DNA from 3 places in the Arthrobacter sp. TmtSoilC79 genome. Region 3 is predicted to be linked to each of the others. Evidence: riboswitches for the same ligand, from Rfam matches in the RefSeq annotation. Region 3 holds a riboswitch; each other region holds the start of a gene.
What was found. A riboswitch is a leader RNA that binds a small molecule or an ion and turns the genes downstream of it on or off. The one in region 3 is predicted to bind cyclic di-AMP.

Region 1 (9,809 bases), 660 kb from region 3:
TGAGTACCGTTCCAGCGGTCAGCAGGATCTCCCCCTCGGCAGCTTCCTCCGCGGCTTTGCGGATGTGCTGGCCGTTGCGGGGTTCACCGGGCTTGGCGGCGCCGCCTAAAGCCAGGACCGGCAGGCCGTCGTCGTCGGTGGTGATGACGCCGCTCTCGCTGCGCAGCACGGCCTTGGCCCCGGGCGGAATGAGGCCACCGGTCACAATGGGGCTTGCCTGGTGCGGGGCAAGCCTCTGGCCAGGTTCGCTCAGGATCCACGGACCACTTCCGTTGACGGCCCAGCCGTCCATGGCCGACGAAGCGTAGTGGGGCATGTCCTGTACGGCCAGGGCATCGGCTGCAAGGGTGCGGCCCAGCGCCGAGGTGAGCGGCACGGGGCCTGGTGGAATGGGAGCGGCACACTCAAACGCGCGCTGGCGGGCCTCCTGCCAGGTGTGCGCTGCGTGATGGCCCTCGGCAGGGGCCTGGGTCATTCGGCGTCAGCCTCGGACTCCGAGTACTCCTTGGCAACTTTGCGGGCCAACTCCAGGGCCGCGTTCATGGACGCATCATCGCTTGCCTGGCCAATGCCGCGGGCCATGCCTGCCGCATAGCCGGCAATGAACGTGGTCAAAGGCGCAGCGGGACGGACCACTGAATGTGCTGCCACTCCGGCTACGGCGAGTACTTCATTGACGTCCACCTCAACGCCTTCAAGCTCAAATGCCTGCAGCAATGTGCGGCACCAATCCTCGAGCGTCTCTTCCTGGCTCTTCACGTCCGCCTCCAACTTGTAGTCAATGCCCAGGGCCGCAGCGTCCTCCCACGTATCCACGTCATCCGTGGAGCCAGCGGGGACAGCAACGTCCAGCAGGTTCAGCCTAGCAAGCAGCCGGAACACAGAAGAGTCCGCCAGACCGGCACCTTGGGATGCTACGGCTGCTTCACGTTCCAAGGCTGCAGTGTCGTAAGCACCCAGGAGGGGTTGCTTCCGCCCGTCCACGGAAACGGCCATGGCACCCTCAACGCCTGGGTGGGCGGCCAGTGCATCCCACAAAGCGGAAACTCCGCGGGACGCATGCGGCATGTCGCAGGCAAGGACCAGGGTCCACCGGGCGCGGGAACGCCGGCTTTGCAGCGCCGCCAGTCCGGCTGCGATTGCCGCTGCCGGCCCGGCAAACGCCGGCTCCTCGCGGGCATGCAGCACTTCCACTGGGAACGGCACACCGCCCGCTACCGGAACATCGGGGCCTACCACCACCACGGCTGAAGCACCCCGGGCAGCCTGCAGGGCATGCGAAAGGAGCGTGGCGCCGTCGTACGTCAGCGATGGTTTAGGCACGCCACCGAGGCGGGTGGCCCTGCCACCCGCCAAAATCACGGCATTGAACTCCATCCGCCCAGAGTACCCGGACGTCCGGAGCTCAGCAGAAATCGATCAGGCAGCGGATTCCGGCAACAGGAACGGGTCCCAGTCCGGCGCAGGTTTCTCGAGTTCCTTGATCTGCCACATTGTCCCCTGGGGCACACCGGGTTTGAAACGGAGTTTCCAACCCATCTCGGCCAGTGTGTGGTCGCTCTTGGCGTTGTTGCATTTCAAGCACGCCGCAACCAGGTTTTCCCAGGAATCCGCGCCGCCCCTGGACTTGGGGTGGACATGGTCAATGGTGTGGGCTGTTTTCCCGCAGTAGGCGCAGCGGTGGCCGTCGCGGCGCAGTACCCCGCGCCTGCTCACGGCTGTGATCTTGTTGTACTGGGGACGGATGTAGCGGTTGAGGAGGATCACGGATGGTCTTCCGAGAACTTCCTGCGGCCCGACGACAGGCTCGTCGCCTTCGGCCACCACGCTTGCTTTCCCAGTCAGCACAAGGACCAGCGCCCGGCGGAAGGTTATTACCGCCAGCGGTTCATATCCAGCATTCAGAACGAGTGTGCGCATGCACGTACCTCTTCACGGCCGCACCCGTCAGGGGCACGAGGGCCGGCTGCCCTCTGCATGTACGGGCTGTGGATCGACAAGATAAGGGTAAGCACTTGTATGCCGTATCAACGAATTTATATGTGCTTTCGCCCACAGTGTCGCCCAGAGTTCATGCGTCGTTAGCGGAACGGGCGTCCGATCTGCCCCCTGAACACCCGATGTGGCCCCTAGGCAAAGGATCCGCGGTTAAACAGAACACCCCGCGGCCGTAGCCTGCGGGGTGTCCTGAAATTGCGAAGGGCTGGATCAGCCGTTGACCCGAATGAAGACCGGGCCGGAGCCGACGTTGACGCTGAACAGTGCCGTGGTGGATCCGTTCCATCCACCGTGGACTGCCTGGCCGTTGCCGACGTAGACAGCAATGTGGGCCTGTCCGGCCAGACCGCCGTTGGCGTAGTAAGCGAGGTCGCCCGGCTGTGCTTCCGCTGCGCTGACGGTGCGGCCAAGGGAGAGGTAGCCGGCCGGCCAGTCGTGGAAGTTGATGCCGACCGCTGCCAGGGAGTTGGTCACCAGCATGGTGCAGTCCTGGGTTACGCCAAGCTGTGCGTACGCGGCCGCGGCGATTGCGGCACCAAGGCCGCTGGCAGCGGCGGGAGCCTTAGCCGCAGGAGCCGTGGTGTTGACGGCCAGCGTGGCGTTTCCGCCTGTTGCCGTGCTTGCCGCCGGCTCCTTGGTTTCAGCCTTCGCGGGAGCCTTCTTCTCTACGGGAGCCGGAGCCTGCACCGTGGTGACCACGGGGCGTTCGTAGGAGATGGCAACCGTGGAGTCTGCAGCGATGGTGGACTGCACAACCGACTGGACGTCCAAGGTAGACGTCGAGGTGGATTCGCGGTCCACTTTGGTCTCGGCAGCGTTGGCTGCGACACTTCCGGTCAGGACAAGGCCTGAAGCTGCGGCAATAACGGCTGCCTGTCGGCCCACGCCGCCGGCGTTTTCACTGACGGCCTTGGCGATCACGGCAAGCGAGCTGGTCTTGGGGGCCTCAGCGCGATGCCGTGCAACCTTGTGTGCACTGGTCATGGTTTTCTCTTTTCGTATCCGCGTGCAGTTGGGGTACACGCGGCTCATTGGCGCGCCGGCACTTGGGGGCATGCCGGCGAACCCCGAATCGGTTTGTTTCTAGCGGAGGGTGAAGAAGGAGGAGGTGCCCGTGGAGGCAGCCGAGTGCAGGAGCGTGCCCTGTCCCGGGTTCAAGGCGCTGATCATCATGCCGTTGCCCACGTAGATGCCTACGTGCGCTCCACCGTTCTGCATGACCAGGTCACCGGGGGCAGGGGTGCTGGTGGGCTTCATGGCCGTCCAGGCGTTGACGCGCGGGATGCTGATGCCGGCCTGGGCGTAGACCCACTGGGTGAATCCGGAGCAGTCCCAACCGTTGGGGGTGGTGCCGCCCCAAACGTAAGGGTGCCCGATGCCGGTGTAGGCGATCGCGGCGAGGCCGGAAGCGGCGGCGCTGGAAGCAGCATCCTTGGCTTCGGAGGACTTGGCGGTCACAGCGCCTGCTGTGGCCTGGTCGCCGGAGGCCGAGGTGCGTCCGGTGGTCTGGGAAGCGCGCTGGACAACCTTGGGAGCTTCCTTCGTGGCCACTACGGGGCTTTCGAAGGAGACGGTTGCCGTGGGCTCTGCGGTGACTACCGCAGTGGTGACCATCTGCTGGGTGCTGGAGGCTTCCGACTTTGAAACATCGGTGTCTGCTGCCTGGGCCGGCAGACCAACGCTGAGGACGAGACCTGAGGCTGCTGCCAGGACGACAGCCTGGCGGCCGACGGTACCGGCGTTGGATGAAACAGCCTTGGAAAGCGAGTTCAAGGGGTTCGTACGAACCGATTCAGCGCGATGGCGCGCAGGGGTAGTGCGTGATGACACGTAGGTAGCCTCTCCCAATGCCTGCGAGGTGAGCTGTCGGATTCGGATGGGAGTCATCCGGCCGCGCTGCTTCAAGGAAGCTTTTGCGACTTAACCCCAAGGTCTTCTCACGAAGACCAGAAGTGGTTCCCCCGCCCCTGCCAGACGATTTATGCGAACGGACCTTGAGTAGTGGCAGAGCTAGGCAATCCACTCAAGTGCACCGGCCCCCTAAAAAGCCGATGCGCTTTGTACGGTACAACAGTTGAACGCGAATGTCACATTCAGGTCACGAGGCGTGTCACGAATGCGAGAGACGACCATCAAATGGACTAAAGCCAGCCCATGGGGTCAACAACTTCGCCGTTGACCTGTACTTCAAAGTGGAGGTGGCAACCGGTGGAGGCGCCAGTGGTACCGCTGAGCGCCACGGTGTCGCCGCGAGTGACCGTCTGGCCCACCTTGACGGTGAAGGACGACAGGTGGTTGTACGTGGTCTCAAGGCCGTTGCCGTGGTCGATGACCACGCGGTTGCCTCCGCCGTACTCGTGCCAACCGGCGAAGGTGACCTTGCCGGATGCTGCTGCGTGGACGGCCGTGCCGCACTGCGCCACGAAGTCCTGGCCGCGGTGGAAGTCGCCGGCGCCTCCGGTGAGGGGGCTGACGCGGTAGCCGAACGGGGAAGCTGTGGTCAGCGTGTCGAGGGGGCTGGCCATGGTGCCTGCAGAGGAGGCACGCTGGATGCTGCCCGCGGACTGGGCGCTGAGCAGTTGCTTCAACTTGCCGTCGGGGTCGGCGGCCGTGGCAACCGCTGCCCGGCTGAAGTCGATTTTGGCCGATGCGGCCGCGGAGACCTCCGGCTGGCTGCCACCGGATACTGCCAGGGCAGACTCGGTCTGGCCTGATTCCGAGGTGGCCATGACGGGGCTTGTGGCCGGCAGACCGACAGTCAAGGCGAGGCCGGTGGCGGCAAGCGCAACTCCGGCCTTTTGCCCGACGCCGCTGGCTGCAGCGAAGTCGGCAACCTGGCGCAGCGGGCTCTTACGGCGGCGAACCTGGCGTTCGGTGTCGCGTGGCCGGATCTCCGATACGACGCGGGCTGGCCGCAGCTCAGCAGCGGGGCCCGACGCGCGGCGACGGCCCCTGACGTTCTGCGTTGTCAAACTCTATTCCTCTCTAAAAAGCCTGCGAAGTTAGCTGTCGGATTCGGGTCAGAGAGTTTCAAGACCCGGCCCGCACGAAGCGCTCACGGCACACAGGTATCCCAAGAGGAACATGCGTAAATGGGCACTTCTGCTGCGGACTTCACCCCAAGGCTGCTTCTTTAGACAGCCGCTTGTGGTTCCCCCGCCTCTGCCAGTGGTGGATGGCACACCTGTTCCGCTGGCAGAGCTCGGCTCCGGAACAGGTAACGCTTTGGTATCAGCGCTAGTAGATAACTATAGGGGATTAAGGCCCGCAGTAATAAATTCGTTATCAACAGGAACGGGCATGCGGGCGGCAACCCCTTATCACTAATCCCGAAAAACCGCAGGTCACATGCGCGCCGGGCGTTCAAAAGTGAGATATGCCACCGTGCAGCAAGGCAGGGTTGTCAGCCAACAGAGACGAAGACGTGTGCCGCAACCTCAGGTGGAAGCTCCAGGGCACCTTCAATGCCTGGGACGCGGACGGAAATGTACTCCCCCACACGTTCCAGCGAGACCGCGGCACCGGGCCGGATTCCGCCCTCGTCCAACTGGGTAAGAAGCTCAGGCTCAACCTGGATGGGCTCCGCCAAGCGGGTGACCGCTACCCGGGAGTTCGCCGCGTAACCCTCCATGGCCTGCAGGAGGTTGACGTCCACGCGGGGGAAAGGCTGGGTGGCAAGACCGCCGAGCGCTTCCAGGCCCGGGATGGGGTTGCCGTACGGGGATTCTGTGGGGTGTTCCAGGAGTTCGTACAGGCGGCGCTCTACGCGCTCGCTCATCACGTGCTCCCAGCGACATGCTTCGTCGTGGACATAAGCCCAGTCCAAGCCAATGACGTCAGCCAGGAGCCGCTCCGCGAGGCGGTGCTTGCGCATGACCTCGGTGGCGCGCTTCCGCCCAACCTCGGTCAGTTCGAGGTGGCGGTCGTTGGAGACAATCACCAGGCCATCGCGCTCCATGCGTCCGATGGTCTGGGAAACCGTGGGTCCGGAGTGCCGCAGCCGTTCGGCGATGCGGGCCCTGAGAGCCACGATGTTTTCTTCTTCAAGCTCCAAAATGGTCCGAAGATACATCTCAGTGGTATCGATCAGATCCGTCATCCAGCTCAGCTCTCCTCGAACGCAGTTCCTTGCGTAATCTCCACCGTACAGCGTCCCTTGCCGGGGTAGGCGGAGTGCACCGCCGCCCCTTGAACGCCAACCCCTAGCCTAGCTTATTTGGAATTACTCTGGATAATTCCGGTCGCATATGGTTTGGCGGCGTTCCACGTGGCGGACTATGACGGCCACAGGTTCCTGCCGTCGCACCGGGTCAGGCAGAATTGGGATGTCGAAGGGGCAGTTGATGCCACCTGCCACGACCCATCTCTAGCCGATACCCATTGGAGCCACACGTGAGCGACAACAGCATCACCATTCCCGCCGATCTGCTGCCCAAGGATGGACGCTTCGGTGCCGGACCGTCCAAGGTCCGTCCCGAACAGATCGAGGCCCTGTCTGCCGCGTCGTCCACCATCCTGGGCACGTCCCACCGCCAGGCTCCGGTCAAGAACCTCGTGGGTTCGGTCCGCGAAGGACTCAGCCAGTTCTTCCGTGCCCCGGAGGGCTATGAAGTTGTCCTCGGCGTAGGCGGTTCCACGGCCTTCTGGGACGTCGCCGCCTTCGGCCTGGTCGAGAAGAAAGCACAGCACCTTTCCTTCGGTGAGTTCGGTTCGAAGTTTGCTGCCGCCACCAACAAGGCTCCCTTCCTGGATGCTTCCTCGATCATCAAGGCCGAGCCGGGCACCCGTCCGGTGTCCCAGGCCGAGGCCGGAGTCGACGTCTACGCCTGGCCCCAGAATGAGACCTCCACGGGCGTGGCCGCTCCCGTCAAGCGGGTCCAGGGCGCCGACGAAGGCTCCCTGGTCCTGGTCGATGCCACCTCCGCTGCAGGCGGGTTGGACGTAGACGTCGCCGAGTCCGACGTCTACTACTTCGCCCCGCAGAAGAACTTCGCCTCAGACGGTGGTCTCTGGCTGGGGCTGTTCTCCCCGGCCGCCCTGGAGCGCGCTGCACGGATCAAGGCGTCCGGCCGCTGGATCCCGGACTTCCTGGACCTGCAGACCGCCATTGACAACTCCAAGCTCAACCAGACGTACAACACTCCTTCGTTGTCCACCCTGGTCACCTTGGACGCCCAGGTGCAGTGGCTCAACAGCAACGGTGGCCTGGACTTCGCCAGCAAGCGCACTGCGGACTCGGCCAACCGCATCTACTCCTGGGCTGAGGCATCGGAGTACGCGACGCCGTTTGTCACCAATGCCGAAGACCGCTCCAATGTCATCGCCACCATCGACTTCGACGACTCCATTGATGCCGCAGCCATTGCCAAGGCCCTGCGTGCCAACGGTGTGGTGGACACGGAGCCTTACCGCAAGCTTGGCCGCAACCAGCTGCGCATTGCCACGTTTGTCGCCATTGAACCCGACGACGTTTCAGCCCTGCTTGCCAGCATCGACTACGTGGTGGGCGAACTGAAGAAGTAGGACCACAGACTGCCGGTCGGCGTCGTTCGGAGGGGTTCCGGACGACGCCGCCGCAGTTTAAGGCGCCTTATCCGCCCTGCCGGCCCACGCCGTCGTCGTCCTCCCCGGTGACGGGACGGGCCAGCAGCGACTCCACCCGGAAATGCTTGAGTCCACGCGCGCGGCGATCAAAGCGGAGGCGCAGCTGCTTTGCGCGGATGATCCAGACCAAACCCACGACGGCGGTGCTGACGCCGGCCAGCGCAGCGACGCCGACGGACCACCGAGGCCCGCCAACGTTGGCCACCCATCCCACCAGCGGCGCTCCGAGGGGAGTACCGCCCATGAAGATGGCCATGTACAAGGACATGACGCGCCCCCGCATGACAGCCTCGGTGGTGGATTGGACATAGCCGTTGGCACTGGTGATCAATGTCAGGGCGAACAGACCGCAAGGAATCAGGGCCAGGCCAAAGAGCACGGCGTTGGGAGCCAGTGCTGCCAAGGCGCTGGCGACACCGAAACCACCTGCCGCCGCGAAGATCAACCTCAAGCGGGGCCGTCCGCGTCGGGCGGCCAGCAGGGCACCTGTCACGGATCCTATGGCCATGACGGAGTTCAGAAGTCCGAATGCTCCGGCGTCCATGCCGAACTGAGTACCCACCATGGCTGCGATGAAGAGGGGGAAGTTCAGCCCGAAGGTGCCCACGATAAAGATGGCCACCAGGACAACTTGGATATCGGGTCTGTTGCGGACGTAGCGGAGGCCCTCCCGGATCCGCCCTTTGCCCGCGGCGGCGCGGGGCTGGATCCGGAGCGAGGACACCGGGATGAGCTTCAGTGCCCAGAGCATGGCGACAAAGGACACGGTGTTGATGAGGAAGACCCAGCCGGGACCCACCACCACCGTGAGGACGCCGGAGACGGCCGGTCCGATCATCCGCGCGACGTTGAAGGATGCACTGTTGAGCGCCACGGCGTTGGGCAGGTATTCGTCGGTGACAAGTTCGGAGACGAAAGTCTGGCGCACGGGTGCATCCAACGCCGTCACGATCCCCAGCAACAAGGCAAAGACGTAGACGTGCCAGAGTTCAGCCACCCCCAGCAACACCAGGATGCCCAGGCCGGTGCTGAGCAAGGCCATGGCCACCAAAGTGATGAAGAGCAGTTTCCGCCGGCTGTAGCGGTCGGCGAGCAGTCCGGCCCAAGGGGCAAGGAAGAGTTGGGGACCCAATTGAAGGGCCAGGGTTATGCCCATGGCCCCGGCGTCGTGCGCGGTCAGGTGGTCAAAGACCAACCAGTCCTGCGCGGTACGTTGCATCCACGTGCCGATGTTGGAGATCAGGGCACCGAAGAACCAGATGCGGTAATTGAGGATTCCGAGTGACCTAAAGGTGGACATCAGTGTCCGCCTTCGCTCTGGTCACCCCGGGTTTCCGCAACGCTTATTCAGCCCCGGTTTCGTGCTGGTCCTCGTCGACGTCCGCCTCGATGTCCTCGTCAACTTCCGCGTCGATGTCCTCGTCAACGTCCTCGGAACCTTCCGGGTCGGCAGCGGGCCCGGTTAATTCGTCCTCGTCGGCCTGCACGGACTCTTCCGTGACATCTTCCACGGTTTCCTCCACCAACGGAGTCTCGTCCTCAGGCCGGACGCGCTTGGCCCACGGCACCCATTCGGGCGCCAGGATGGAGTCCTCCGAGGGCAGCAGCCCAAGTTCGCTCACGGTGACGATCTTGGAGCGGGAGTTGCGGGTCACCACTGCGTACCACTGCCACCCGCCGTAGCCGGCGAGCTTGGATTCAAAGAGGTGGGTCACCACACGGTCACCCTCCGACTTGGCACCCAGGTGCGACCCGATTTCGCCAGGGTCGGCAATGCCTTCCACTGCCTCGCGGGCAACATCGACGGCGGCAGCAAGGAAGGCGTCCGGCTTGCCGGTGCGCCACACGGGCAAACCGGCGCGCGGCTTGTCCGCAACCGGCTTCCGCGCGGGGGCTTCCCCGAGGCCAGGAGCCTGGGCAGCGTCAGGGCCGGCCGCAGGACTTGCCTGGGCGTCCCTTCCGGCCTTTGTATCCTGTGCGGATTCCGATGTCATGGCCGGCCTAGGCTTCCAGCTCGTCGGCGACCTTGCGCAGCGCCAGGCTGATGGCCTTGGCTTTGTTGCCGTCCGGGTATTTACCGGAGGACAAGGAGCCGGAGAGGTTGTCCAGAACCGTCACGAGGTCCTGCACCATGGGTGCGAGGTCCTTTGCGTTCATCCGCTTGGCCTTGGCAATGGACGGCGTCTTTTCCAGCACGCGCAACCCCA
Region 2 (9,809 bases), 380 kb from region 3:
GGACGGCACGCTGGTGGATTCCACGGCCGTCGTGGAGCAGGTGTGGCTCGAGTTCGCGGAGCGCTACGGCCTGGATTACAACGAAATCCTCCGCACGTCCCACGGTGTCCAAGCAGGCGATACCGTGCGACGCTACGCGCCCGAAGGAGCCGACTTCGCCGCTTTGACGGCCGAACTTGGCGAGATGGAACGTTCCCGGACGGACGGTGTCATTGCCCTTCCCGGTGCTGAAGCCCTGCTGGCGGGCCTCCCGGATGATGCCATCGCCTTGGTCACCTCGGCAGATCAAATCCTTGCCGATATCCGCATGCAGGCAGCCGGACTCACCATGCCATCCACTGCTGTGACTGCAGAGTCCGTCAGCCGTGGCAAGCCGCATCCGGAGGGCTATCTGAAGGCGGCGGCGCTCCTGGGAGCCGACCCGGCCGACGTCGTGGTTTTCGAAGACGCACCCGCCGGGATCGCTGCTGCGCGCGCGGCGGGGATGCGGACCGTGGTGGTGGGCAAAGCCGCTGCCGTTCACAATTCGGACCTGGAGCCTGGCATGTGGCAGATTCCGGACTACTCGGCCGTGACCGTCACCGCTGTCAAGGACGACGACGGCGGGCACCTCATTACGCTGACCCTCCAGTAGCGCAGCTGGTACCGCCGGGCGAAAGACTGTTCCACGAGGGACCAAGCGGGCGTAGGCTGTGCGCATGTCTGCGATGCCGGAGGCGTACCGTGCTGCACTGGAGCGGGCCATGGTCCACGCCGGTGACTGGCTTGCGTCGGTCCCAACACGTCCAGTCCGCCCGTCCTCCGATGCCGACCAGGTGGCCAAGAGCATCCTGCCGCGCCTGCCGGATGAAGCGACAGATGCGGCCGAGGTAGTTGATGAGCTCGCCGCGCTGGCCGAGCCGGGCCTGATGGCCATCCAGTCCGGACGGTTCTTTGGGTGGGTCATGGGCGGAACCCTGCCTGCGGCCATGGCCGCGGATTGGCTTGTTTCGGCGTGGGACCAGAACACGGGGCTTCGGTTCGCCACCCCTGCCGCTGCCGCGATCGAGGAATCTGCAGCCGCCTGGCTGCTGGAACTCTTGGGACTGCCCGCCACCGCCGACGTCGGATTCACCACCGGCGCCACCACCGCCAACTTCGTGGGATTGGCGGCAGGACGCCAATACCTGATGGACGAGGCGGGCTGGGACCTGGAGGCTCTTGGGTTGACCGGCGCCCCGCGCATCACCACCTTTGCCGGCCGGGAGCGGCACGCCGCAGTGGATTTGGCGTTGCGGTACCTCGGCTTGGGGGCGTGCGTTCCGGTAGATGCCGACCACCAAGGACGGATCCTTCCCGATGCCCTGGCTGAGGCCATGGACCAACAGCCCGGGCCTTCGCTGGTCTGCCTCCAAGCGGGAAATCTGCATTCCGGTGCGTTTGATCCCATGGAGGAAGCCATTGCGGTGGCCCATGATCGGGGAGCCTGGGTGCACGTGGATGGAGCGTTCGGTTTGTGGGCCGCTGTGAGCCCCACCTTGCGGGGTCGGCTGACGGGAGTGGAGGAAGCGGACTCCTGGGCAACGGACGCCCACAAGACGTTGAACGTCCCTTATGACTGCGGCCTGGCGATTGTCTCCAGGCCAGAATCCCTGAGGCGTGCTTTCAGTGTCCACACCAGCTATCTCATAGCCACCGAAACCGGGCTGGGGGATCCGCTGGAGAAAGTCCCTGAGATGTCCCGCCGGGCCCGCGGCATTCCTGTATGGGCCGCCCTCAGGCAACTGGGCCGCGATGGCGTGATCTCCATGGTTGAGCGCCTCGCGGCCAACGCCCGGGCATTGGCCGAAGGACTCGCCGCCATTCCGGGCGTCGAGGTGCTCAACGATGTGGTGTTCACGCAGGTCTCGGTGAGCTTCGGCAGCGACGACCGGACGCACCGGGTGACGCAGCGGCTCATGGCCGAGGGCGCGGTATGGATGTCCGGATCCTCGTGGCGTGGCCGTGAAATCCTGCGTATTTCCGTGAGCAACTGGACCACCGACGCCGGAGATGTTGCCGCCTCCATTGCAGCCGTCAGGGGTGCCGTGGAGGTCGAGCCCGAAGTTTAGGCCTGGGGCTCGTGCGCCCTCGCTTTGTGCAGGTACCCCATCAGGCCGGCCAGGTCTTCGGCGCTCCAGGGCAGGTCTGCGCTGATCGTTTGGGCGTTCTCCTGCCAGGCTGCCCGGGCCGCGGTTTTTGTATCCTCGCCCGAATGGAACATCTCCCCGATGCGGTCCCAGGAATGCACCCACTCCTGCACTGCCGGATCCGAGATGGAAGTACCGGCCCGGACATGCTCCAGGCCTTCTTCCACCAGCGCGGTCCATTGACGTTTTGAGTCCTCGATCTTCTCTGCTCCCAGCTCCTGGCGTTTCTCCGCAAGCTGTTGACGCTGTTCCGGTGTGAAGTGTTTTTCGAACACGGTGATCATCTCCAAAGTTGACATGAATTGGGCGGCGGTGGGCATGGCTGGAGCGTCCAGTCGGTTGAGCAGCTCACCCAGCCGGTCCTGAAGCGCCTGGACTTGTTGGGCGTGCTGTTGAACATGCCGTAATTGCCGGTCCAGCAGGACACGCATGGAACCGAGATCATCATCATCGTTCCCGGGTCCATCCAGCGCTGTCGTAATGGAAGCAAGCGGAATCCCGAGCATGTGAAGGGCCCTGATCCGGTACAGTCGTCGAAGATCGCCCTCCCCGTACCGTCGATGACCGGAAGGCGTCCGGCCGCTCGCGGTCAGCAGGCCGATCTCATCGTAGTGATGGAGCGTCCGCACGCTGACTCCGCAGGCTTTGGCGAGTTCGCCGATACTCCACTGTCCGCTCTCCGCTGTTCCCATGGGAACTACGCTAAATCCTCACGTAACGTCAGGTGCAAGCCTTCTTCGGCCAGCCACATACCCGCCGATATGCCCGGCGAGTCCAGCGGCAGCCATCACGGCTCCTTCAAGCCAGCGGTCCGCCGTCGTCATTACCGGCAGGATCGCAAGCGCAGCCGTACTCAGCAGCGTCGTCAGGAGAAGCATGACCGGTCCTTGGATGCGCAGGCGGGTAGTCGAGGCCATGAGGGCAAGGGCGATGAAGTTCGCCGGCAAAGGATCCACGACACTGCGGAGCAGCACGAAGAACAGGGCATAAAGCAGCGTCCACGCCACCGCACCAAGCACACGCCCGGGAAGGCCGGTTCCGGGAGCCGTCCGGTCCCGTCCTGGCCGAAGCTCCCTGACGGGAAAACGTCCGGGGCGAAGGTCTCGGGTCAGCCGCGCCATGCCCCGCAGGTCGGCAAGCGCGGTTCGTACGACGTCGACACTTGAGTTGGGGTCATCGGTCCAGTCGACCGGGACTTCATGAATGCGTAAACCACAGCGTTCGGCGATGACGAGGAGCTCGGTGTCAAAAAACCAGCCGTCGTCCTTGGTATGCGGGAGGAGAAGGTGCGCAACGTCCGCGCGGACGGCTTTGAATCCGCACTGGGCATCGGAAATGCGTGTGCCCAGGACGGCGCGGAGCAGGGCGTTGTAGCTGCGGGAGGTGAATTCGCGGCCACCACTGCGGACCACGCGCGAGGCAGGTGCCAGGCGCGTGCCGACAGCCAGGTCGGAGTGGCCTGAAAGCAGCGGCGCAAGGAGGGGAGCCAAGGCGGACAAGTCGGTGGACAGATCCGCTTCCATATAGGCCAGCACGGGTGACGGTGAGGATTGCCAGAGGCGGCGGAGGGCGTTTCCGCGCCCTCTTTCCTGGAACCGGACCACCCGCAGTTCCGGAAGTTCCCGTGCCAGGCGTTCGGCGATCCTCAGGGTGCTGTCCGTGCTGGAGTTGTCAGCGACCGTGATCCGGAAGGTGTGCGGAAAAGTGCCGGAGAGATGGCCGTGAAGCGTGCGGAGGTTCTTCTCCAGGTGCGCTTCCTCATTGAACACGGGGACGGTGAGATCGAGGACCGGGACGCCGGCCCCGGTGTCCACGGGGGAGCGCCTTGGCAACTGCGGGTTCTCCGGCCTTACGTTGGGGAGTTCCGGCTGCGAAGCAAGCAACGCCCCGCCACCGAAGCGCGCGGAGTGGAACCGTCGTGGGGGAGCGCTGGTGGTTGGATTTGTGAGCGTCATATCTCCAGCATGGGCTGGCCGATTATGAGGGCTTTAGGCGGAAGCTGTGACGTCACTGTGAGCTACGGCGGTCACCTGTGAAATGCAAAAACCGCGCCGGTTCCCGCCGTTCGCTCCAGTGGGGACTGGTGCGATCGGCGGCAACCGGCGCGGTCTTCAAACTGCCTGGTTTAGTACCAGTTGTTGGCCAGGTGGAAGGCCAGGGCGGCCGACGGGGATCCGTAGCGCTCCTTGATGTAGTTCAGGCCCCATTTGATCTGGGTCTGGTAGTTGGTCTGCCAGTCAGCACCGGCAGAGGCCATCTTGGAAGCAGGCAGGGACTGGACGATGCCGTACGCGCCGCTGGAAGCGTTTGTGGCAGTGGTCTTCCAGTTGGATTCCTTCTCCCACAAGGTGTTCAGGGCAGTCATTTCGCCGGCGCTCCAGCCGTAGCTGCCCAGGATGCTTGCGGCGTAGGCCTTGGCAGCGGCGGGGTCATCCACGGCTTTCGGGGCTGCAGCAGCGGCCTCGGCGGCGGCGGCGGCAGCAGCGGCGTCGGCGGCCTGCTTGGCTGCAGCGTCAGCAGCTGCCTTCTCCGCAGCGGCTTGGTCGGCGGCGGCCTTCTCGGCGGCAGCCTTTTCAGCAGCAGCCTGATCGGCGGCGGCCTTCTCGGCGGCAGCCTTTTCAGCAGCGGCCTTGTCCACGGCGGCCCGGTCGGCAGCGCCCTTTGCGGCGGCTGCGTCCAAGGAAGCGGAGATTTCGGCTGTCTTGTTGGTGCTGACCTGGGCAGCTGCCTGGGTCTCTGCAACGCGGCTGGCCTCAGGGAGGTTCAGGGTGGCGTTGGCAGCAGTACCGAGCGATGCGACGCCCAACGCGGCGGCCACGACGCCGGCAACAACCGACATGCGGTGGCCGGACTTACCTTGGCGGGCAGCGTTCTTGAGGACGGTTTGCGACTTGGTCAACGGTGCGTTGTGCTCATCGCGGTGACGCGCGGAAGGGCGCGTCTGATCGTTAAATTCAGACATGTGTGATTACCTCTCAGCGCCTGCGGAGTTAGCTGTCGGGTTCGGATGAGGTCATCCGGCCGCGCATGTCGCTGCGGCTTCACCCCAAGGGCCCGGCATGATGCCTGGGCCCGGAGACTCTGGGTCCCCCGTCTCTGCCTCGGAGTAAGAACGGACTCCGGGAAGTGGCAGAGCTCGGCGCATCCCGGATGCGGGCCAGTTGGGGCGACCCACCCTTTCGACGGTACAGGAGGAATTCGCAGAAGTCACATTTAGGTAACAGAGATCACGGCGCCGGTGAGTCGCCTTGCCGTGTTCGTTACATCTCTTCGGCGGTGACGGTAGGTAGCCGCAGGGCGAATTCGGTTCGACCCGGACGCGACGTGACCTCCACGCTACCGCCGTGCGCTTCCACGATGGATTCCACGATCGACAACCCCAGCCCCGACGTCCCTTCAGACCCCGATCTCGCGGCATCCGCCCGGGCAAAGCGGGAGAAGATCCGGCCTTGGAAATCCTCTGGAATGCCCGGCCCGTTGTCTGTCACGGTCACCACTGCGCTGCCATCGGCGGACAGCATGACGGCCGTAACCACGGTAGTGCCGGCATCGGTGTGTTTGCGGGCATTGGACAAAAGATTGGCCAGGACCTGGTGCAGCTGGGTGGAGTCGCCGCGGACCGTGACGGGTTCGTCCGGCAGTTGCAGTTGCCATATGTGGTCCGGCGCCATGACCTTCTCATCACTGACCGTTTCGATCACCAACTGGGTGAGGTCCACATCGGTAACCTTGACCGGTTGGCCCTCGTCCAACCTGGCGAGCAGCAGGAGATCCTCCACCAGCGTTGTCATCCGCTCTGACTGGCTTTGCACGCGGGCCAGGGATTTGCGGCCGTCGTCAGTGAAGCTTTCGGTCATCCTCAGCAGTTCGGTGTAACCGCGGATGGCAGTGAGCGGCGTTCGGAGCTCGTGTGAGGCGTCCGCGACGAACTGGCGTACCTTGGTTTCGCTTTCCTGGCGGGCGTCCAAAGCGCTGGAGACGTTGTTCAGCATCAGGTTCAGGGCATGGCCTACGCTGCCCACTTCCGTTCCGGGATGGGCGGCCGACGGCGGTACGCGCACCGCAAGTGCCACTTCACCGGCGTCGAGCGGAAGACGTGAAACCTTGGTGGCCACCTCGGAGAGCTGCTCCAGAGGCCGCATGGTCCGGCGGATGATGACGGTGCCGGCGAGGCCGATGACCACCAGTCCGCCCAGCGAGACCAACACCATTGTCCAGACCAGTGAGGCCTCGGCGCTCTGTTTGTCCGCGAGAGGCAGACCCGTGACGATCACGTCGCCATAGGGTGCCTCGACCGCTACCAGCCGATAGTCCCCGTTGGAGAGGGAACGATCCACCGGATCACCGCTCTTGGGCAGCGCCAACAGCACTTGCTCATCCGCGGGGGACAGCCCAACACGGTTGCCTTGGGCGTCAATGAGCCCTGAACTGCGGACAGTGGACCCGTCGATCCTGGCGTTGAGTGTTCCGGCGGCCTGACCCCTGGCCTCCAGCGGGTCCGGTTTCCCCGAAGGTGAGGAGGGAAAGTTCGACGGCGGCCTGCCGAAGTCATTCGCGCGGCTGGACGCCTGCTCGAGCTGCCTGTCGAGCTGCTTGTTGAACACCATGTCCATGGAGGCGTAGCTGACCACACCTACCGCCCCGCAGATAGCGACCAGCAGTGCCATCGCCACCAGGACCAGCCGGGTACGCAAATGCCACGTGGAGGGGTTCAGCCAGCTGCGGCCGGATTTTCTGGCCACTCCTGAAAGTGTGCTCAACGCCTAGTCCGCGGGCTTGATGACGTAGCCGGCGCCGCGAATGGTGTGGATCATCGGCGGATGGTTGGCTTCGATTTTCTTGCGAAGGTATGAAATGTAGAGCTCCACGATGTTGGCTTGCCCACCGAAGTCGTAATCCCACACGCGGTCCAGGATCTGGGCTTTGCTGATGACCCGTTTGGGGTTCTCCATGAGGTAGCGCAGAAGCTCGAACTGGGTTGCCGTGAGGGGAATGTCCTCTCCGGCACGGGTAACTTCGCGGGTGTCCACGTTCAGGGTGAGGTCACCCACCACCAGCTCCGCGGTGTCCATGGCAGCGACGCCCGAACGCTGGACCAGTCGGTGGAGTCGCAGGAGGACTTCTTCCATGCTGAAAGGTTTGGTGACGTAGTCATCGCCGCCGGCAGCCAATCCGACGATCTTGTCCTGCACGGCATCCTTGGCGGTGAGGAAGAGGGCGGGCACTTCGGGGGCGAATGCGCGGATGCGGTTGAGGACCTCCACGCCGTCAAAACCGGGCAGCATGACATCAAGGACCAGGACGTCGGGCCGGAAATCCTTGGCCAGCTTCACGGCCTCGGGACCATCGCCGGCAACGGACACAGACCAACCGGCCATGCGCAGTCCCATGCTCATGAGTTCGGCGAGGCTGGGTTCGTCGTCCACCACCAAGGCGCGGATCGGAGAACCATCAGGGTGGGAGAGTTGGGGCAGGTTGTTGGTCATGGAGTGCGAGGAGGCCATGGGACAACTCTCCGTTCTGCTGGTTAGCCAGCGCTTTGCCCGTCCTGTGAGGATGCTGTGAAGTCAACACTAGCGAGGTGGGAGTCAGCGTGTCCGAAACGCTTGGCAATCCTGTTTCTACGGCTTGTAGCAGATTTTTGTCCGGATTTTTCGGAAGTGGGCCGTCCACGATTGGACAACAAGTGTTTCAGATCGTGAGATTCCGCAGCCGGGCTGTTCCCGGGAATGTCCGTGCACATGATGCCCCATTGGCCGAAGAATGTTCACTGGATTGCGATTATTTCTTGTCCGGGCCGAATGAAATGGCGTTCATTCATCCCCTCGGCTGAATTGTGATTTACGGCACAATAGACCTCTCCGTCTCAAAATGTGGACGGTTCTGCGCTTTGTTACTTGCGTGTTGCCATTGTTACGTTGCACACTTCCAATGTGAACAAGAACTCAACAGCACCTGCAGCCGCAGCAACCTGGCCCAGCACACCCGCTGGCCATGATGACCGCTGTTGTCGAATGCAAGCCTAACTTTCCACCCCAAGAAGTTTCAGGCATTCGCCCCCTAGCCCAGCGTTGGGCGCCCCTCCCCAAACTCATTGCGGGGACAACCAGCATTCGAAGCCGCGATGACGGCTATTCACTTTTGAGGTAAGCACTCCATGTCAGTTGCATCTGGATACGTCCACATCTCCGTCCGTAACGCCAACAAGGCCGCATCGAACGCAGGGCTCCGCCCCGGCTTCGGCAACCGCCCCGGCTACGCTCCCTCCCAGCAGGGCGCAGGCCAGCAGGCCCCCGGTTACGTTCCGCAGGGTTACAACCCCAACTCCTATGGCCAGTTGCGGGCAGTGCCCGCTGCCGAGCCGGCACCCATGACTGCGCCTACGCCGGTCATTGCCCAGTCCGACAGGCTCCGCCCCGTCGCCAACGACAACGTAGCCCGTGGCTTCGTGCTCTACATGGGCATTGACGAAGAAACTGCAGCGGCCGCAGGCACCTCCATTGCCAAGCTGGCCCAGGAAATCCGTGCCTACGCCCAGTCCCTCGTAACTGGAGCAGAGAGCTATGCTGCCGTGGCAGTAGCCCCCGCCGGCGCGCCCGGGTCCGCACTCGACGTCGTGCGTTCAACCTTCGGTGACCCGACTGTCGCCGCACGCCAGCGCACCGAAACCGCCCGCCCGGCACCGCAGCAGGAATCCCGCCCCTCCGGCGTGCTGATCGACCTCGCCCGCCGCGAAGTGCACCTGGACGGCGAATCGCTGAACCTGACGTTCAAGGAATTCGAACTCCTCAACTACCTCGTGGAGAACGGCACCCGCACCGTGGGCCGCGACGAACTCCTTGAAGGACTGTGGCGCAACGCCGAAGAGGTCCCCAACGAGCGCACCATCGACGTCCACATCCGCCGCCTCCGCTCCAAGCTGGGCCGCCTTGCCAACACCGTCCGCACGGTCCGCGGCCAGGGCTACCGTTTCTACGAGCACCCCGAGGTCATCGTCTGGGCCGCTCCGGAATACTCGATCTAAGCAGCACCGCAGCCGAAAGGCGGCAACATCCCCTGCGCCAGCGCTCGTTCTTCTTGCGACAACGGCGCTATCGGATATGCCGCCTTTCGGCTTTTTCGTGCCCTGACGAGGATTGGCCTCCGCGGCTGAAGGGTCCGGGGCGCCAGGTGTGTGTGCGGCTACCACCTACATTGGCTGGGGAAGCCCCCTGGCACGCCCGCTGCCTCCGCGTGTTGGGGGCGTACGGAGTTCAAAGTGGGTGGTGGGGGACCGGGGCGCCTGGGGCCGTGACCCTCTTTGATGCGCCGGCAGCCCATAGGCAACCGCATCCGGTTGCTATCGGGCCGGTTCCCTCTCAAAGAAGGTCAGGAACCTCCGGGGCCTCGGGCGGATAGGGTTGATCCATGAGCGATCACCACATCAAGCGCCTTGTGATCATGCGGCACGCCAAGGCTGATTGGCCCATGGGGGTGCCTGATCACGAGCGTCCCCTCGAGGAACGGGGCCACAGGGAGGCCCCGCTTGCCGGCAAATGGTTGCTCAAGCAAGGCGTGGTGCCCGACTTCATCCTGTGCTCGTCTGCGCTGAGGACCCGGCAAACATGCACATGGGTCTGCGATGAACTGGGCGACAAAGCG
Region 3 (9,809 bases):
TTGACGACCTCGCCACCAGCGACGTCCCGGCCTACGGGATTTCCACAGGCTTCGGTGCGTTGGCCAACCGCCACATCCCCAACGACCTCCGCACCCAGCTGCAGAAGTCGCTGATCCGCAGCCACGCCGCCGGCATGGGCCCGGCCGTTGAACGCGAAGTGGTCCGCGGCATCATGTTCCTCCGCGCCAAGACCCTGGCTTCCGGCCGCACGGGCGTCCGTCCGGTGGTCCTGCAGACCATGGTGGATGTCCTCAACGCCGGCATCACCCCACTGGTCCGCGAGTTCGGCTCGCTGGGTTGCTCCGGCGACCTCGCGCCGCTGTCCCACTGCGCGTTGGTCCTCATGGGCGAAGGCGAAGCAATGGGTCCCGACGGCGAACTGTACGGAACCGCCGGACAAGCACCTGTTGCTGAGCTGCTCGCGCAGCACGGGATCGAGCCGGTTACCCTCGCCGAAAAGGAGGGCCTGGCCCTCGTCAACGGCACCGAAGGCATGCTCGGCATGCTGCTGATGGCCATCGCCGACATCCGTTTGCTCCTTGCGACGGCGGACGTCACTGCTGCGCTGAGCGTCGAGGCGCTCCTGGGTACGGATCAGGTGTTCCTGCCTGAGCTGCACGCTGCCCTGCGGCCGCACCCCGGCCAGGCTGCCAGCGCGGACAACATGCTCCGCGTACTGTCCAACTCGCCGATCGTCGCGTCCCACCGGATCAACGACACCAAGGTCCAGGACGCGTACTCCCTGCGCTGTGCACCGCAGGTAGCCGGCGCTGTCCGAGACACCGTGGACCACGCCGCACTGGTGGCTTCCCGCGAACTCGCCGCAGCGATCGACAACCCGGTGGTCCTGCCCGACGGCCGCGTTACGTCCAACGGCAACTTCCACGGTGCTCCCGTGGCCTACGTCCTGGACTTCCTGGCCATCGCCGTAGCGGACCTCAGCTCCATCGCCGAGCGCCGCACGGACCGGATGTTGGATCCCGCACGCTCGCATGGGCTCCCGGCCTTCCTCGCCGGAGATCCCGGCGTTGACTCCGGCCTGATGATCGCCCAGTACACGCAGGCCGGCCTGGTATCGGACAACAAGCGCCTGGCCGTGCCCGCATCGGTGGACTCCATTCCGAGCTCCGCCATGCAGGAAGACCACGTGTCCATGGGCTGGCACGCTGCCCGGAAGCTTCGCAAGGCCGTGGAGAACCTTCGCCGCGTACTCGCCGTCGAACTTGTCACCAGCGCCCGCGCCATCGACATGCGGACACAAATGTCCGACGGCGAACTCACCCCGGGTCCCGCCGGTACGGCAGTGCTTGAGGTGCTTCGTGAAGTAGTTCAGGGGCCGGGCACTGACCGTTTCCTGTCGCCGGAACTGGAAGCTGCTGACCGTTTGGTTGGCTCCGGCGCGGTCCGTGCGGCCGCCGAATCCGCCGTCGGGATTTTGGCCTGACGTCGAATAAAACGCTCATTTGATGGGCATATTTGTCACGCCCCGGTCTTTGTTCGCAACGCAAGCACCGGGGCGTGGCAAATGTAGTAAAACTTATGGTGTACGTCACGTCCACGCCAACGATGTCGTGGGCTTGACGGTCAACCGTTACAACTCAATACACAACAGAGAACATCCACAAAGGGGTAGAAGTTCAATGAAGGCACGCGGAGCAGTCCTGTCCAGGCGAAGCGCTCACTCGGCTACGGTTTCGGACTGGAAGACGCTGAACGTTGGCGAGGCGGTGGAAGTGGTCAAGTATGCCCACGTGATCGCGACGGGCCGGGTCGAGGAAGTTTCCGGCAGTGGAAACGTGGTGTGGCTTGAGCATTCCGGCTCGGGCGTCACCGAAGAGGGCAAGGAACTGTTCATGAAGTCAGACGGCGTCACTCTCCGCCGGGCGTAGCTGCAGTTACCGTCGAGGTACTTGTTAAACAGAAACCGGGGCTCGTTCCCTTCCGCGGGTAGTAGATGCGGAAGGGAACGGGCCCCGGTTTTTGGCGTCGCTGCCGGCGATGCGTTGGGGTATCAGGCAGCGAGTACTTCGCGGGTCTGACCGAAGGGAACGGATTCGTCCAGAGCCACGGTGTAGGTGCCGGGCTCGTGCCGGGTCACCAGAATGCCGCAGTTAGCGTCAGCTGCTGCGCTTTCGATCAGGGCATCCACGGCGCGGTCAAGGCCGTCGTGGATCTCGTCTGCCTTGGAAAAGGACAGGCGAATTTCGCGTTCTGCAATCATTGCAGGGGTCATTGGGGGGCCTCCTATTACGTGCCGCATGCGAGGGCGACCCATCAATCATAGTGGGCGGCGCTGAAAATTTGTAAGATGACCGGCAGTCCCGTGATGTGGGTCTCATATGGAGCCTGCGTATGGATGCGTGCTGACGGAGGGAGATCTGCTGTGTGCCCAGGAGACGTGGTGGCGGGATTCGAACCCGCGTACGCTGCTTTGCAGGCAGCTCCCTGGCCTCTTGGGTACACCACGTGCAAACGACACTAGGGTCCGGCAAGTGGGCGTTGCAAAGTTGGTTTCGAAGACTGTCGCCGGGCTACCCAGGGTGTCGGCGCGCTACTGTGTGGTGTCGCCGCGCTACGCGAAAGTTGCCCTGCGTTGCTTCCGGTGACGGACGGGCTCCAGCGGCGCAGCGGCCCCGGGCCCCGCGGGGTCCCTGGCTTCATCCCGCAGGGGAGCGCAGCCGGGCCACTTTGGAAACTCCCGACGCCACCAGCAGTGTGAGAATGGCCGCTGCCATGTGTGTGTATAGAAGGAGATGTACATCCCCGCCACTGCTCGCAGCACCCTCAGGTACGTCCCCCAGGGCCTGCCCTCCGTGGAAGTGGTCGAGGAAACCGTTGCCGGGGAAGTAGCCACCAAAGGCGTCGAATCCGAGGTGCAACAGCTGCTGGGCCACGCCGGAGAGCAGCAGCAACAACAGGGGCCCGTGCACCCATCGGGCGATCAGCTGGGCGGCCAAACAGCCGAGTGCGGCGAAGGCCAGGAGAACGGGAATGGCGGGGGCGCTCCCGCCGGCCACCATGTGCGCCACCAGGCCCAGGGCTACAGCCACCAGGCCGGCCACCCAGGCCCACTTGTCCTGCACAGACGCTGCACGCATCGCCATTCCTTTCCTCCACACAGGCTATGCGGAGGAAGTTCCCGGGAACAGGCCCGGCTAAACGTCTCTCTACACGAGCAGGGTGTTCACCAGGCGTGCTGCGACTTTGGCGGTGCGATGATCTATGTCGAACTCCGGATTCAGCTCCGCGACATCCAGGTGCAGCAGCTTCCCGCTCGCAGCAACCTGGCGGCAGACTGCGCTGATTACCGGCAACGGCACACCGTAAGCAGCAGGGGCGCTCACCCCGGGTGCCACCGAAGCCGGCATCACGTCCAGATCGATGGTCAAGTACAGTACGTCCACCCCGGCCAGGAAGTCGGCAACAAAAATCTCCACAGCCTCGGGCGTGCACAGCTCGTCCGGCAGATACTTCACGCCCAGGCGGTCGGCCGTGTCAAAGAGGGCACGCGTGTTGTTGGGCTCCGAAATTCCGACGACGGCGTACTTCAGTTCCCGTCCGGCGGCCGCTTCTGCGTGGGCCATCTGAAGGAACGGCGTGCCTGAGCTCGGCGTGGGCTCATCGCGCAGGTCAAAGTGGGCATCCAGGTTCAGCACGCCGAGCCTTTTGCCGCGAACTGCTTCAGAACCGGCCACCCCAAGGTAGCTGGCGAACGCGGTCTCGTGGCCGCCGCCCAGCACCACGGTGAGGTTTCCGGCGTCGAGCAATCCCGATATGGCGCGTCCAGCGCGCTCTTGTCCCGACTCCAGTGAGTCGTCCTCCACAACCACATCACCGGCGTCGAACACGTCACGGTCAAGGTGGAACGCCAGCGGCCCCAGCGCTGAACGGATGGCGGCAGGTGCTGCGGCAGCGCCCACGCGGCCCTTGTTGCGGAGGACACCGGCGTCGCTGCAGAAGCCAAGCACGACGGCGGGGCGCGAGGCCGTTGCCGACGCGGAGGACGTGAGGGGTGCTACTGCTTGCCACCAGCGGCGGTGGTCGGTGCCGTCCCCGTCAAAGCGGCCCGTCCAAGGTGTGGGGCTGACGTCGACAGTGGGGATGCTGCTGGTTTCCATGCCTTAAGCACACCCGAAGGCGGGCACTAAAACCAGCGATCCAATCACCCGGGTGTCCGGAATCCCGGACTTCCCTACTTGACCCCCAACAACTCCTCCACAGTTCCGATGCCGAAGAACAGCAGGAAGGCAGCTGCCACGGCCCACATGAGGGGGTGGACTTCACGGGCGCGGCCCTGGAAAGTGCGGATGAGGACGTAGGAGATGAAGCCCGCACCAAGGCCGTTGGCGATCGAGTACGTGAACGGCATCAGGGAAATGGTCAGGAAGGCCGGGATGCCAACGCCCCAGTCCTGCCAATCGATCTTGCCCACCTGCGAAACCATCATGAAGCCCACAACCACCAGGGCCGGGGCTACGGCTTCGAACGGGACAAGGTTGATGAGCGGGGTGAAGAACATGGCCACCAGGAACAGCAAGCCGGTGACGATCGAGGCGAGGCCGGTGCGGGCGCCTTCGCCGATCCCGGCGCCGGACTCGACAAAGATCTGGTTGGAGGAAACCGAAGCGCCGCCGCCCACGATCGCCCCGAGGGCATCGACTTGGAGGACGCGGTCAACGTTGGGGATGTTGCCGTCCTTGTCCACCGTTCCGGCCTCGTTGGCCAGGCCCACCATGGTGCCCATGGCGTCGAAGAAGATGCTCAGCAGGATCACGAACGCCAGGAGTGCCGCGGCGATGAACCCCAAGTGCTCGAAGGCGCCGAACGGGTTGGCCTTGCCAATGAGGGACAGGTCCGGGGCGCCCCACTCCGAAAGGGTGGGGGCAACCAGGGACCAGCCGCGGGGGTTGACGTTCTTGCCGTCAAAGCTGGGGCCGATGTGGAGGGTGAATTCGAGGATGGCGGCCAGTGCAGTGGAAACCACAATGCCGATCAGGATGGCGCCGCGGACCTTGCGGACCACCAGCGCGATGGTCAGGATCAGGCCCACTGCGAACACCAGGGTAGGCCAGCCCATGAGCTTGCCATCCACGCCAAGTCCCAGGGGAACCGTGGTTCCGGCAGCATCCGGAATCCGCCGGACAAACCCTGCATTGACCAGCCCGATCAACGCAATGAAGAGACCAATGCCCACCACGATGGCGGTCTTCAGGGCTTCCGGAACGGCCTTGAACACGGCAGTGCGGAAACCGGTGAGCACCAGGATGAGCATGGTCACACCGGACAACACCACAAGGCCCATCATGTCCGGCCAGGTCAGTTGCGGGTGCGAGGCCACTGTTACGGCGACGAACGCGTTGACGCCCAATCCTGTTGCCACGGCGAACGGGTGCTTTGCCCAGGCGCCCATGAGGATGGTCAGGATGCCCGCTACGAACGCCGTGGTGGCGGCGACGGCGGTGAATCCGAGGGACGCCCCGCTCGAATCAGCCCCGGAGAGGATCAACGGGTTCAGCACCACGATGTAGCTCATGGCGAAGAACGTCGCGAAGCCGCCACGAATTTCCCGTGAGTACGTGGATCCACGTTCAGTAATTTTGAAGTAGCGGTCTACTGCCGAACCTTGTTTAAGCATGAAGGACTCCGGGGATCGAGGGGAGTGTGCTTTCAAATCCTATGCGGTCCGGTAAAGGGCCTCCGGACGATTCGCCTAGTCTGTAAGGAAGCCAACACTAGGAGAAACCGCCCCATGCGTACCATCCGCCCGCTTCTGGCCGCCGTCGTCGCCGCTCTTGCCTTCGCCTCTGCCCTGCTGTTTTCCGCGGCCCCGGCATCTGCCCACGACGTCGCAGAATCCACGACGCCGGCCAACGGCACAGTGGTGGCGGAAGTTCCGGCGTCGGTCTCCATAACGTTCAACAACCGGCCGCTCGCGATCGGTTCGGGCGTGACGGTCACGGCGGCCGGCGAAAACTGGGCCGACGGCCCTGTGGAAATCATCGACAACCAGGCCGTTCAGAAGCTGCGCGAAGGCGCTCCCGCCGGCGAATATACGGTCGTGTGGCGCGTCGTCAGCAGCGATTCCCACCCCATCGAGGGCACCTTTACGTTCACCGCCACCGCAGGAAGCACGACGCCGGGTGGCTCGGCAGGTGCCTCGCCGTCGGCCCCGGCTTCATCCTCCGCAGCTGTGCCCACCGCAGGAACCGGGGCGCCGGGAACGGGCAAGAGCGAGCCTGCCGCCGACGCCTCCCAGCCCTTCCCCTGGAGCATTGTTGGGCTGGCAGTGGTTGCTGTTGGTCTCGTTATTTTTCTGGCTGTTACTGCACGCCGGAAACTGGCTGCGTCAAACGACTCTGAGGGCGATTCCGCCGCGGAATAACGGGGTTTTCTACGTAGCTGCGAAGATCTCGAAATGGTCACCGCGACACGCCAGAGGCGCGGTTCTCGTTACTTAAATGTGACTTCGGCGTGATCATCGCGTAGGGTTGTACCTGTGCCTGTTCCACGTAGCGGGCACTTCCGGCCTGATTGCCTAGCTCTGCCGCAGTCCGGAATCCGTTCGCAGACAAACCTTACGGCAGAGACGGGGAACCCATTTTAGGTCGCTTTCGAGCGTGCCTTGGGGTGAAGTCACGAAGCTTCCGCGTAACAGCGGGGCGTAGTGGCCGGGTGACTCCCATCCGAATCCGACAGCTAACCTCGCAGGCATCGGGAGAGGCTCTTTCATGTCTTCACGCATTCTTCGCGGCCGTCGTAAGGCGGACAGCGTACGTCCTAATCCGTTCATCTCGATCTCCAAGGCAGTCGCCAGCAACGCTTCCGGCGCTGGCCGCCAGGCAGCTGTCATCGCAGCAGCCTCTGGCCTTGTCCTGACCGGCTCCATTGCTGCCCACGCAGCTGAAGCTCCGGTTCAGCGGGACTCCAGCCCCGCCACGGTCGCTGAGACCGTTTCCGAGGCTCCCACCCAGGTTGTGACCGCACTGGCCACCGCCACCGTCAACTTCGAGCGTCCTGCTGTTGCTTCCGTAGCAGCTCCGGTCATCGAAAAGCCGGCTCCGGTTGCTCCGGCTCCCGTCGCCAAGAAGGCTGCAGTCACCACCGCAGCTGCAACGGCTCCTGTTGCCAAGGCTGCTGCTGCCGCTCCGGCCGCCGCTGCTCCTGCTCCTGCAGCAGCTGCTGCCCCGGCTGTCGGTGGCGTCAACGCTGCCATGGTTGCCTCGGCTTACGCCCAGATCGGCATCATGCAGGACTGCACCGCCATGGTGGAGCGGGCCCTCGGTTCCGCAGGCATCCCTGTTGGCGACCTCGGTCCCATGCAGTTCATGAACTACGGCAAGGTTGTCAGCTCACCCCAGCCCGGTGACATGATCGTCCAGTCCGGCCACGTTGCCATCTACATCGGCAACGGCCAGGCAATCAGCGGTGGCATCAACGGCAACCAGACCGGTATCCACCCGATCAGCTGGTTGACTGCTACGGGTCCCCTGACCTACGTACGCGCTGGCGCATAAAGCCTCACGCTTCAGTTCAAAGGCCGGTGTCTTCGAAGAACCAATCTTCGAGGACACCGGCCTTTGGCGTTAAGTTATGTGAGTAAAAGTTCAGAGTCAGGTTCGACGCCGGTAGGGCGCGCCATGAATCCCGGCGCAGGCGGGGCCTTCTTCGCCCAAACGGCGCTTCAGGGGCGGCCCCGGAGCCATTGTCCGCTAAGCGGTGGCTATGCCCGGCCCTGCGGCAAGGGCGACCCTGGATGAGATCGTCTGGCCTACGGCCTTTGCCTGCCGAAGCACTTCCTTCGGTGTGGGCGTGATGAGTTCGCCGACTCCGACGAGGTGCATTCCGACAGCCCGCATGGCCGCGGCCAGGTTCTGGCCGATCGCTATGCCCAGTTCCGCCAGCATGCGGCGCAACTGGCTCTGCGCACAGCGTGTCACCACAATGTGGTCGGCCAAAAGGACGCCGCTGGCAGTGTGCACAGCCCATTGGCGGCGCGTGGATTCCAAGGGGCCGGAGGCGTGGAGCCCTGTCCTGAGGCCGGCAGTGGTCATACTGGCGGCCAGGCCGTAGCCAATCTGCTGGGAGGGGTCCGAGCCCAGGAAATCAAGGCGCACCGCCCGTGTGGTGCTGCGGACGTCCAAGTGATGGCTGGCGGCGTAGTTCCGCAGGTGGCGGAGGATCTCGTTGCGTTCCTGCATGGCTGCGGGATCGCCGGCATCACAGCGTTGAAGCATGCCTGTGTGGACTGAAGGGCCAGTTGCCGACAACGCACCGAACCCGTCCACCACTATGGAGCCCACGCCGTAGCGGCTGAGCTCACTGGCAACTGCCAAGCCGGACAGGCCGGCTCCGATGACCACGGTGGTGGTGCGTTCCGTGGCGGAATCAGGCGTGAGTGACACTGCTTGGTTCCTCCTTGACGTGTGTGCCGTTCGGCATCGCGTGGGCTCGCGTCCGAGTCCCCAAGCGGCCGCAAATAAATGGCCGGAGTGTGGTTTGGAACACGTTTGCCGGCCATTCGGTGACTCGAACACTACCGAACTTTTTCTGCCATGGATAGCCTCGGACGTCTGCGTGTTTCCGGTGTTCATCCGCAGCGCAAAATGGGGTCGCGGCAACCGAGCCCGGACCGTTATGCACATAGCCCAAAGTCGCCTTGATTCGGCGGTGCCGACCGAGAATAGTGGGCCTTGGGAGGAGGAATTACCAGGTTTCTTCTGCCCCGGCCATTGACAATGAAGCCGTGAGGGAATCCGTGGTGGAGAACCTCTGGCAGAATGGCCGGAACATCAAGCAGCAGGTGGAAGGCGGGCCCCATGGACCAGCACAGCAGAGACATTGAAGAGCCACAGGACGGCCAGGACCAGGCAGTGGCGCCAGGTGGCATTGTCGTTGGAGTGGACGGTTCAGAGCACGGACAATGTGCCTTGGTTTGGGCCGCACGCGAGGCCGAGCGCCGTCAGCTGCCGCTTCACATCGTGACGGCCTACTCCGTGCCCATCTTTGCCGCGTCAGGCCTGGATGGTGGCTACGCAACCGTGGATGATTCGGTGATTCGCGAAGGCGCGGACGCGATCATCAAGCAGGCCTTGGACAAGGTTTCCGGTTACGCCATCGACGTCGACGCTTCCGTGGAAAACGGCGACGCTGCCGGTGTTTTGCTGGATCTCTCGGAAGACGCCGCACTCCTCGTTTCCGGAAGCCGGGGCCGCGGTGGCTTTGTGGGACGCCTTTTGGGCTCTGTGAGCAGTGCGTTGCCCGCCCACGCCAAGTGCCCCACGGTTACTGTCCCGTTGTACTGCGCCGACAGGCTGGGCGAAAACACGGAGGACAAGCACATCAAGGCCGAGCACGCCAAAGCCGGGTCCCGCACCGTGGAGAACGTGGTTGCGGTAGGTGTGGATGGCTCCGAGCAAGCCCGTGTGGCAGTGCTTGAGGCAGCCGAGCAAGCACAACGTATGGGAGCAAAGCTCCGCGTCATTTGCGCCGTACCGCAGTACAGCGGGTCTTTGGCCTGGGTGCCGGCGCCATTGGACCGCGACGCCCTCTTTGCCGACATCAGGGTTCAGCTCGACGCCGGGGTGGCGTGGCTCAGGAGCCACTTCCCGCAGTTGGCCATTGAGACTGACCTCCGGGACGGCTCTCCGGTGGACGTGCTGGTGGAAACAAGCCGCAGCGTCGAGTTGGTGGTGCTGGGAACACGTGGCCGCGGTGGTTTCGCGGGCATGCTCCTGGGTTCCACCTCGGACGGCGTACTGCACCATGCAAAGGGACCAGTGCTGGTTGTCCCTGACCGTGAAGACCCACG

Region 1: it holds a riboswitch for cyclic di-AMP, as region 3 does, so the genes downstream of both, AC6JA3_RS16455 (C40 family peptidase) here and AC6JA3_RS19550 (NlpC/P60 family protein) in region 3, are expected to answer to the same signal.
Region 2: it holds a riboswitch for cyclic di-AMP, as region 3 does, so the genes downstream of both, AC6JA3_RS17775 (aggregation-promoting factor C-terminal-like domain-containing protein) here and AC6JA3_RS19550 (NlpC/P60 family protein) in region 3, are expected to answer to the same signal.

Annotation. Positions count from the first base shown of each region.
Region 1 is NZ_AP046051.1:3,612,749-3,622,557, forward strand. Features, by position in the region: gene AC6JA3_RS16435 (molybdopterin molybdotransferase MoeA) at 1-475, opposite strand, end outside; gene AC6JA3_RS16440 (NTP transferase domain-containing protein) at 472-1,377, opposite strand; gene AC6JA3_RS16445 (HNH endonuclease) at 1,420-1,920, opposite strand; gene AC6JA3_RS16450 (NlpC/P60 family protein) at 2,209-2,982, opposite strand; gene AC6JA3_RS16455 (C40 family peptidase) at 3,082-3,828, opposite strand; cyclic di-AMP (ydaO/yuaA leader) riboswitch at 3,833-3,994, opposite strand; gene AC6JA3_RS16460 (M23 family metallopeptidase) at 4,140-4,970, opposite strand; cyclic di-AMP (ydaO/yuaA leader) riboswitch at 4,975-5,189, opposite strand; gene AC6JA3_RS16465 (iron-dependent transcriptional repressor DtxR) at 5,402-6,097, opposite strand; gene serC (phosphoserine transaminase) at 6,391-7,521, shown strand; gene AC6JA3_RS16475 (MFS transporter) at 7,589-8,902, opposite strand; gene AC6JA3_RS16480 (DUF3027 domain-containing protein) at 8,946-9,596, opposite strand; gene AC6JA3_RS16485 (cold-shock protein) at 9,604-9,809, opposite strand, start outside.
Region 2 is NZ_AP046051.1:3,885,329-3,895,137, reverse strand. Features, by position in the region: gene AC6JA3_RS17795 (HAD-IA family hydrolase) at 1-634, shown strand, start outside; gene AC6JA3_RS17790 (pyridoxal phosphate-dependent decarboxylase family protein) at 699-2,090, shown strand; gene AC6JA3_RS17785 (MerR family DNA-binding transcriptional regulator) at 2,087-2,860, opposite strand; gene AC6JA3_RS17780 (glycosyltransferase) at 2,879-4,123, opposite strand; gene AC6JA3_RS17775 (aggregation-promoting factor C-terminal-like domain-containing protein) at 4,294-5,130, opposite strand; cyclic di-AMP (ydaO/yuaA leader) riboswitch at 5,136-5,296, opposite strand; gene AC6JA3_RS17770 (sensor histidine kinase) at 5,429-6,928, opposite strand; gene AC6JA3_RS17765 (response regulator transcription factor) at 6,932-7,672, opposite strand; gene AC6JA3_RS17760 (winged helix-turn-helix domain-containing protein) at 8,326-9,192, shown strand; gene AC6JA3_RS17755 (SixA phosphatase family protein) at 9,576-9,809, shown strand, end outside.
Region 3 is NZ_AP046051.1:4,267,792-4,277,600, reverse strand. Features, by position in the region: gene hutH (histidine ammonia-lyase) at 1-1,445, shown strand, start outside; gene AC6JA3_RS19585 (hypothetical protein) at 1,642-1,890, shown strand; gene AC6JA3_RS19580 (hypothetical protein) at 2,013-2,234, opposite strand; tRNA gene AC6JA3_RS19575 (tRNA-Cys) at 2,398-2,468, opposite strand; gene AC6JA3_RS19570 (hypothetical protein) at 2,659-3,099, opposite strand; gene hutG (formimidoylglutamase) at 3,169-4,119, opposite strand; gene AC6JA3_RS19560 (NCS2 family permease) at 4,194-5,636, opposite strand; gene AC6JA3_RS19555 (copper resistance CopC family protein) at 5,751-6,383, shown strand; cyclic di-AMP (ydaO/yuaA leader) riboswitch at 6,558-6,726, shown strand; gene AC6JA3_RS19550 (NlpC/P60 family protein) at 6,730-7,515, shown strand; gene AC6JA3_RS19545 (NAD(P)/FAD-dependent oxidoreductase) at 7,711-8,403, opposite strand; gene AC6JA3_RS19540 (universal stress protein) at 8,818-9,809, shown strand, end outside.